DNA from 2 places in the Clostridium gelidum genome. Region 1 is predicted to be linked to the other one. Evidence: a T-box and tRNA genes for the amino acid it is inferred to sense, from the RefSeq annotation. Region 1 holds a T-box; the other holds one or more tRNA genes.
What was found. The T-box of region 1 lies ahead of leuS (leucine--tRNA ligase). A T-box ahead of a tRNA ligase gene usually reads a tRNA of that ligase, here a tRNA-Leu.
Positions count from the first base shown of each region.

Region 2: it encodes a tRNA-Leu, which carries the amino acid that the T-box ahead of leuS (leucine--tRNA ligase) is inferred to sense. The anticodon was not compared.

Region 1 covers NZ_AP024849.1:5,328,878-5,332,365, forward strand. Annotated here, with positions in the region: gene psyc5s11_RS24520 (DUF6033 family protein) at 1-508, opposite strand, end outside; T-box leader at 1,036-1,251, shown strand; gene leuS (leucine--tRNA ligase) at 1,400-3,488, shown strand, end outside.
Region 2 covers NZ_AP024849.1:137,259-140,746, forward strand. Annotated here, with positions in the region: gene yabP (sporulation protein YabP) at 6-299, shown strand; gene yabQ (spore cortex biosynthesis protein YabQ) at 306-698, shown strand; gene psyc5s11_RS00605 (FtsB family cell division protein) at 776-1,069, shown strand; gene psyc5s11_RS00610 (S1 domain-containing RNA-binding protein) at 1,210-1,623, shown strand; tRNA gene psyc5s11_RS00615 (tRNA-Leu) at 1,925-2,013, shown strand; tRNA gene psyc5s11_RS00620 (tRNA-Met) at 2,053-2,128, shown strand; tRNA gene psyc5s11_RS00625 (tRNA-Met) at 2,297-2,372, shown strand; tRNA gene psyc5s11_RS00630 (tRNA-Met) at 2,551-2,626, shown strand; tRNA gene psyc5s11_RS00635 (tRNA-Met) at 2,634-2,710, shown strand; tRNA gene psyc5s11_RS00640 (tRNA-Leu) at 2,716-2,804, shown strand; tRNA gene psyc5s11_RS00645 (tRNA-Met) at 2,835-2,910, shown strand; tRNA gene psyc5s11_RS00650 (tRNA-Met) at 2,918-2,994, shown strand; tRNA gene psyc5s11_RS00655 (tRNA-Leu) at 3,001-3,089, shown strand; tRNA gene psyc5s11_RS00660 (tRNA-Met) at 3,115-3,190, shown strand; tRNA gene psyc5s11_RS00665 (tRNA-Leu) at 3,267-3,355, shown strand.

The sequences.
Region 1 (3,488 bases):
ATTCTTTTCTCTTCTTTTCACGTAATTCTTCCTCATCACTTGTTTTACTTGTATTCTTAGAATCTTTTTCTACGTATTCACACTTACAACTAACTCCACCATTTTCATCTATTACAAAACTTACATTCTTTACTTCTCTGCCATCTAAAGTATATTTATGTTCATTAATATATTGTGGTATTGATGACATTTGATCTAACAATCTATTTAAATTTTCAGCTGCTTTAGGATAACTAATTGCTTTGTTTATTAATTGAGGAGAAACGTTACAAATTATTTCAGTCCCTTTATTCAAATGTGAATTACTCATATTAAGATTGACATTTGAATATTTATTGGAAATTTTTTTAAAATACTCATCTTTCGAAATTGTTTTATCTGTTGTGCTTGTACTACTAACTGTAGTTTTATCAGCATCACTAACTTTAGTTTTATCATTATTACTTCCAGTTTTATTAGATACTTGTGTATAATGCGAACTATAATTACTATTAATTCCTATTGACATATTATTCACTCCCTCATACATTTTAAATAAATTCCGTCAATTTTATTGTCGTATGTAAATTTTTACACTTAATAGATTTTTATTCATTTTTTCCAATTCAATAGTTTTATCTTATAGATACCCACAACTGAAATTTTACTTATGCTTGGTATTATATTCAACATTTACTATACTTAGGAGCATATCCAAACAGAGAAATCAGAATCATTGTTGTGCAGCAGGCATTTGAAAATAAGCTGCTAAAAGCACTTAATGTAAGGTTGTTCCACTCTAGCTTGTCCAACTGAATAGTTGGAGCAAGCTAGAGTGGGTGCAACCTTACATTTAGTGCTTTCAGCGAAATTTTCATAGTCCTGCGAAACAACAATGTTTCTGATTTCGGCGGTTATACGCATAAGTATGATTTCCACTGTGGGTATCTATATCTACATTTGTTTTTGTAACTTTACTCTACAATGTTACAAAATTAAATTTATCCGTTTCTTGACTTTTTTAGATTTTTTAATATATAATGTTATTAAAATTTTATATTAGTGATGAATAGGAGTATTAATAATAATTATATCTTAAAGAGAGCTGTTGTCTGGTGTAAAACAGTGTTATATTATTATGAACTTGCCTAGGAGCTTACTTGTTAAAAGCAAGTACGGTTAAATCCGTTAAAATATTAAGTGAGAAGAATTAATTTTGTTTTTTCTTCTAATTAAGAGTGGTACCACGGAAATTATGCTTTCGTCTCTTTATTTTTAGAGACGAAGGCTTTTTTTATATAATTAATTATATTTTTCAAACTCTATCAGAGTTTATTTATTAATTGTGCATGTACATAGCCAACAATGTACCATAAAAGGCATGAATACGCATTGATTAAATATTATAGGAGGCTATACAATGGCAAATTACGGAACTAAAATTGATCAAAAATGGCAAAAAATATGGGAAGAAAATAAGACTTACAAATTTGATGACACAAAATCAGATAAGAAGCTTTATACACTTGAAATGTTCTCTTATCCATCAGGTGCTCAATTACATGCTGGTCACTGGTTTAACTATGGTCCAACAGATTCATGGGCAAGACTTAAGAGAATGCAAGGATATAATGTATTTCAACCAATGGGTTTTGATGCTTTTGGCTTACCTGCTGAAAATTATGCAATTAAAACAGGTATACATCCCCATGATTCTACTTTAAAGAATATCGAAACTATGGAAAAGCAACTAAAATCAATGGGTGCTATGTTTAACTGGGAAAGTGAAGTTGTTACTTGCCTTCCTGATTATTATAAATGGACTCAATGGTTATTCTTAAAATTATATGAAAAAGGTTTAGCTTACAGAAAGAAAGCACCTGTAAATTGGTGTCCATCTTGTAATACTGTTTTAGCTAATGAACAAGTTGTAGATGGTGTGTGTGAAAGATGTAGCACTGAAGTTACTAAAAAAGAATTAACTCAATGGTTCTTTAAAATAACTGATTACGCAGATGAATTACTTGATAAATTGGATGACTTAGATTGGCCTGAAAAGACTAAATCTATGCAAAAGCATTGGATTGGTAGATCATATGGCGCTGAAGTTACTTTTAAGGTTAAGGACTCAGATTTAGACTTTAGCGTATTCACTACAAGAGCTGATACTTTAAATGGTGTTACTTACGTTGTATTAGCTCCTGAACATGAATTAGTTGATACACTAACACTTACAGATAATAGAGATGCTGTTGAAGCATATAAGGAAGTTTCTTCTAAGCAATCTGAAATTGAAAGACAATCTCTTTCAAAAGAAAAGAGTGGAGTATTTACTGGTTCTTATGCCATAAATCCTATCAACGGGAAAGTAGTACCTATTTGGATTTCTGATTATGTATTAGCTACCTATGGTACTGGTTGCGTTATGGCAGTTCCTGCTCATGATGAAAGAGATTTTGCTTTTGCAACTAAATTCAATTTACCAATTGAAAGAGTTATAACTAACAAAGATAATACTGATCCAGAACTTCCTTATTGTGAATATGGAGTACTTTTGAATTCAGGAAAATTCGATAATTTAACAACTGAAGAAGGAAAAATTAAGATTATTGAGGAATTAGAAAAAGATAATTCAGGTGCAATGAAGAAAAACTTTAGATTGAGAGACTGGTTAGTTTCAAGACAAAGATATTGGGGCGCTCCAATTCCAATTGTTTATTGTGACAAATGTGGAATAGTTCCAGTACCAGAAAAGGATCTTCCAGTTAAGCTTCCTTATGATGTTGAATTTACTCCAGATGGTAAATCACCACTTAGTAAATCTGAAGATTTTATAAACACTACTTGTCCTCATTGTGGAGGTCCTGCACAAAGAGAAGCTGATACTTTAGATACATTTGTATGTTCATCTTGGTACTACTTAAGATATGCAGATAGCAAAAATGAAGATGCACCTTTTGATACTGAAAAAATCAATAAGATTCTTCCTGTTGATAAATATGTTGGTGGACCTGAACATGCTTGTATGCATTTATTATATGCAAGATTTATAACAAAAGCTCTTCGAGACATGGACTATTTAAACTTTGATGAACCATTCTTAAGCTTAACTCACCAAGGATTAATCCTCGGCCCAGATGGACTTAAAATGAGTAAATCAAAGGGAAATACAATTTCTCCTGATGATTATATTAAAGATTATGGTGCTGACGTATTTAGAATGTACTTAATGTTTGGATTTGGATACACTGAAGGCGGAGCATGGAGTGATGACGGAATCAAATCTGTGGGTAAATTTGTAGACAGAATTGAAAGAACTTTAGAAGCAGCTAGGGACGTCATAAGCACTTGTCATGATGATTCTTCAATAAAAGCTACTACTGATGCTCAAGAAAAAGAATTAAACTTCTGGAGACATACAGCTATTAAAGGTGTTAGCGAAGATGGAGAGAAAATGCAATTTAATACAGCTATTGCAAGACTTATGGAATTTACAAATGCTCTTCATA
Region 2 (3,488 bases), 850 kb from region 1:
TTTTAATGGAGAAAAAAGTAGAAAATAAAATAGAAGATAATAAGTCTAATTTAGCTTTAGAAGATAGAAAAAAGTTAACTTTAAGTGGTGTTATTGAAGTTATAAGTTTTGATGATCAGAAAATAGATTTAACAACTAAGTTAGGAAATTTAACTATTAAGGGAGAAGAGTTAAAAATGAATAAATTAGATGTACAAAATGGCGATGTTATAATTGCTGGAAGTATTGCATCTATAGTGTATAATGGAAAGGTATCAAAAAAGAGCAATGAAAGTATAATAAGTAAAATATTCAAGTAGGATAGTATGCCGTTAGAATTAAATATGCAAATTAATCTTGTTATATACAGCCTAGTTGGTGGTTTTATAGCAGGAATTTTATTTGATATATATAGAGGAATAAGAGGTATTAACTCTATAAAAATATTGATAATAATAGAAGACATATTATTTTGTATACTTATTGCCCTAATTGTATTTACTTTTTTGTTATACACTAATTATGCATTCTTAACTCCCTACGTATATGCTTTTATAATTATTGCCATTTTATTATATTTTAGATTTATTAGTAAATATTTTTATGTCAGTGAATTGGTAGTATTTAAAATATTTTGCAAGTCAATCCGAGTATTGTTGAAAAATGTATGGTATCCATTAAAAATAATTGCCTATAAAATCACCGATAGAAGGAAATAAGAAAAAAATTACTTGAATAATAGAAGGATAGTGTTTACAATAGACATAAGAGAATTTGTAAAATAGAGGTTCTATAGATGGAAAAAAAGTTAATATTAAAAAAAGTGATAATTGCGGTATGTATTATTTTCTTTGCTTTTAGCTATATTAGGCAAAGTATAACTATGAATAGAATTAAAAAAGAAATTGATAATAAGCAATTGCAGCTAGATGAAGTTAAGCAAAAAAATGAGAGACTTCAAGATGAAGTTGAGAAAATCAATTCAGACTCATCAGATTATCTTGAGAAATTAGCAAGGGAAAGGCTTGGAATGATTAAGCCTGGAGAAAAAGTTGTTAATGGTGAGGCAATAGACCAAAATTCTAATTAACTTTCATTATATAGAAAAGCTTATAAAACTCTGAATAAAATAATAATTGAATTGATATCTTAAATTAAAGAACGTCTGCATAATAGCATTTGTTCTTATAAATTTATATATTTTTAAATTTAAGGAGGAGTCTTTTAAACATGACCTTAATGGCAGGAAACATAGTAGACGGAACAGTGATAAACATCACAAATTTTGGAGCTTTTATTGAAGTTGAGGGCAAAACTGGATTAGTTCATATTTCAGAAGTTGCAGATTCTTATGTAAAAGATATTAGAGAACATCTTAAAGAACAAGATAAAGTGAAAGTAAAAGTCATCTCAATTGATGATAATGGGAAAATTAGTCTTTCAATAAAACAAGCAAATGTTCAAAAAAAATCAGTTAAACCAGCAGAGATTGACTGGAAGCCTACTGAAAAGAGAAAGCCTAGTAGCAATACAGGGAATTTCGAAGATATTATGTCTAAGTTCTTAAAAGATAGTGAAGAAAGAATGCAAGACGCAAAGAAACACACAGAGTTTAAAGGCAAAGGTGGAAAAAAAGGGCAATAGTATTTTTAGGTCATAATATATATGTCAATATAAAAACTATTTAGTAAATTAAAAATGTAGAATAAATTAATAAATGATATTTTTGTATTGATTTATATTTTATTCTACATTATAAATAATAGATTAACATATTGAAATTTGCATAATAAAGTTTAAATTAATCTAAAAATAAATACATAAAATTTTCTGCATATTGCTATGAATTTTAAGTAAATAAAATTTATAACAATATTTTTGTTGACAGTATAAAAGTTATATATTATAATTAGCTTTGTTGTTGACGATTAGTTAATAATAACATGCCGAAGTGGCGGAACTGGCAGACGCACAGGACTTAAAATCCTGCGGTAGTTAAACACCGTACCGGTTCGATTCCGGTCTTCGGCACCATATATATATTATGTGTATGTATATGATAAAATATAATAACGCGGGGTGGAGCAGTTGGTAGCTCGTCGGGCTCATAACCCGAAGGTCGTAGGTTCAAGTCCTGTCCCCGCAACCAATTAGCTAATTAGGCAAAGCAATTCATATAAGAAGTGTCATAGGTTATAATCCTATTTTCACTAAAAATATATGCGGAGCTTGCTAGCAAATACAAAAGGTTTAAAATTCTGCGGTGATTAAACATCGTATCAATTTATTGTAAGTCTTAGACTTATATATATAATAACGCGGGGTGGAGCAGTTGGTAGCTCGTCGGGCTCATAACCCGAAGGTCGTAGGTTCAAGTCCTGTCCCCGCAACCAATGCTAATTAGGTAACGCAGTTCATATAAGAAGTGTCATAGGTTATAATCCTATTTTCACTAAAAGTATATGCCGAGCTTACTAGCAAGTACAAAAGATTTGAAATTCTACGGTGATTAAACATCGTATCAATTTATTGTAAATCTTAGGCTAATATATATATGATAAAATATAATAACGCGGGGTGGAGCAGTTGGTAGCTCGTCGGGCTCATAACCCGAAGGTCGTAGGTTCAAGTCCTGTCCCCGCAACCATTAATATGGCGGAATAGCTCAGCTGGCTAGAGCACTCGGTTCATACCCGAGGTGTCGTAGGTTCAAGTCCTATTTCCGCTACCATATGTGCCGAAGTGGCGGAACTGGCAGACGCACAGGACTTAAAATCCTGCGGTAGTTAAACACCGTACCGGTTCGATTCCGGTCTTCGGCACCATATATACATGTATGTTATAAAATATAATAACGCGGGGTGGAGCAGTTGGTAGCTCGTCGGGCTCATAACCCGAAGGTCGTAGGTTCAAGTCCTGTCCCCGCAACCATTAATATGGCGGAATAGCTCAGCTGGCTAGAGCACTCGGTTCATACCCGAGGTGTCGTAGGTTCAAGTCCTATTTCCGCTACCAATATGTGCCGAAGTGGCGGAACTGGCAGACGCACAGGACTTAAAATCCTGCGGTAGTTAAACACCGTACCGGTTCGATTCCGGTCTTCGGCACCATAATATATATGATAAAATATAATAACGCGGGGTGGAGCAGTTGGTAGCTCGTCGGGCTCATAACCCGAAGGTCGTAGGTTCAAGTCCTGTCCCCGCAACCATAAAATATTGTATATATAAGAATATTCGAATTTTATCCGAAGTGTCGTAAATTTATAATTCAAATGTAATAAATATGCCGAAGTGGCGGAACTGGCAGACGCACAGGACTTAAAATCCTGCGGTAGTTAAACACCGTACCGGTTCGATTCCGGTCTTCGGCACCAAAAGACTTAAGCAATAGCTTAAGTCTTTTTTTATATTTTAATATTAATGCAACATGTATATTAGGTGGATTTGATTCAAAGTAAAATGAAATTTTCTGCGAATTGTTATAAGTTTATATGGTTTTACTGAACG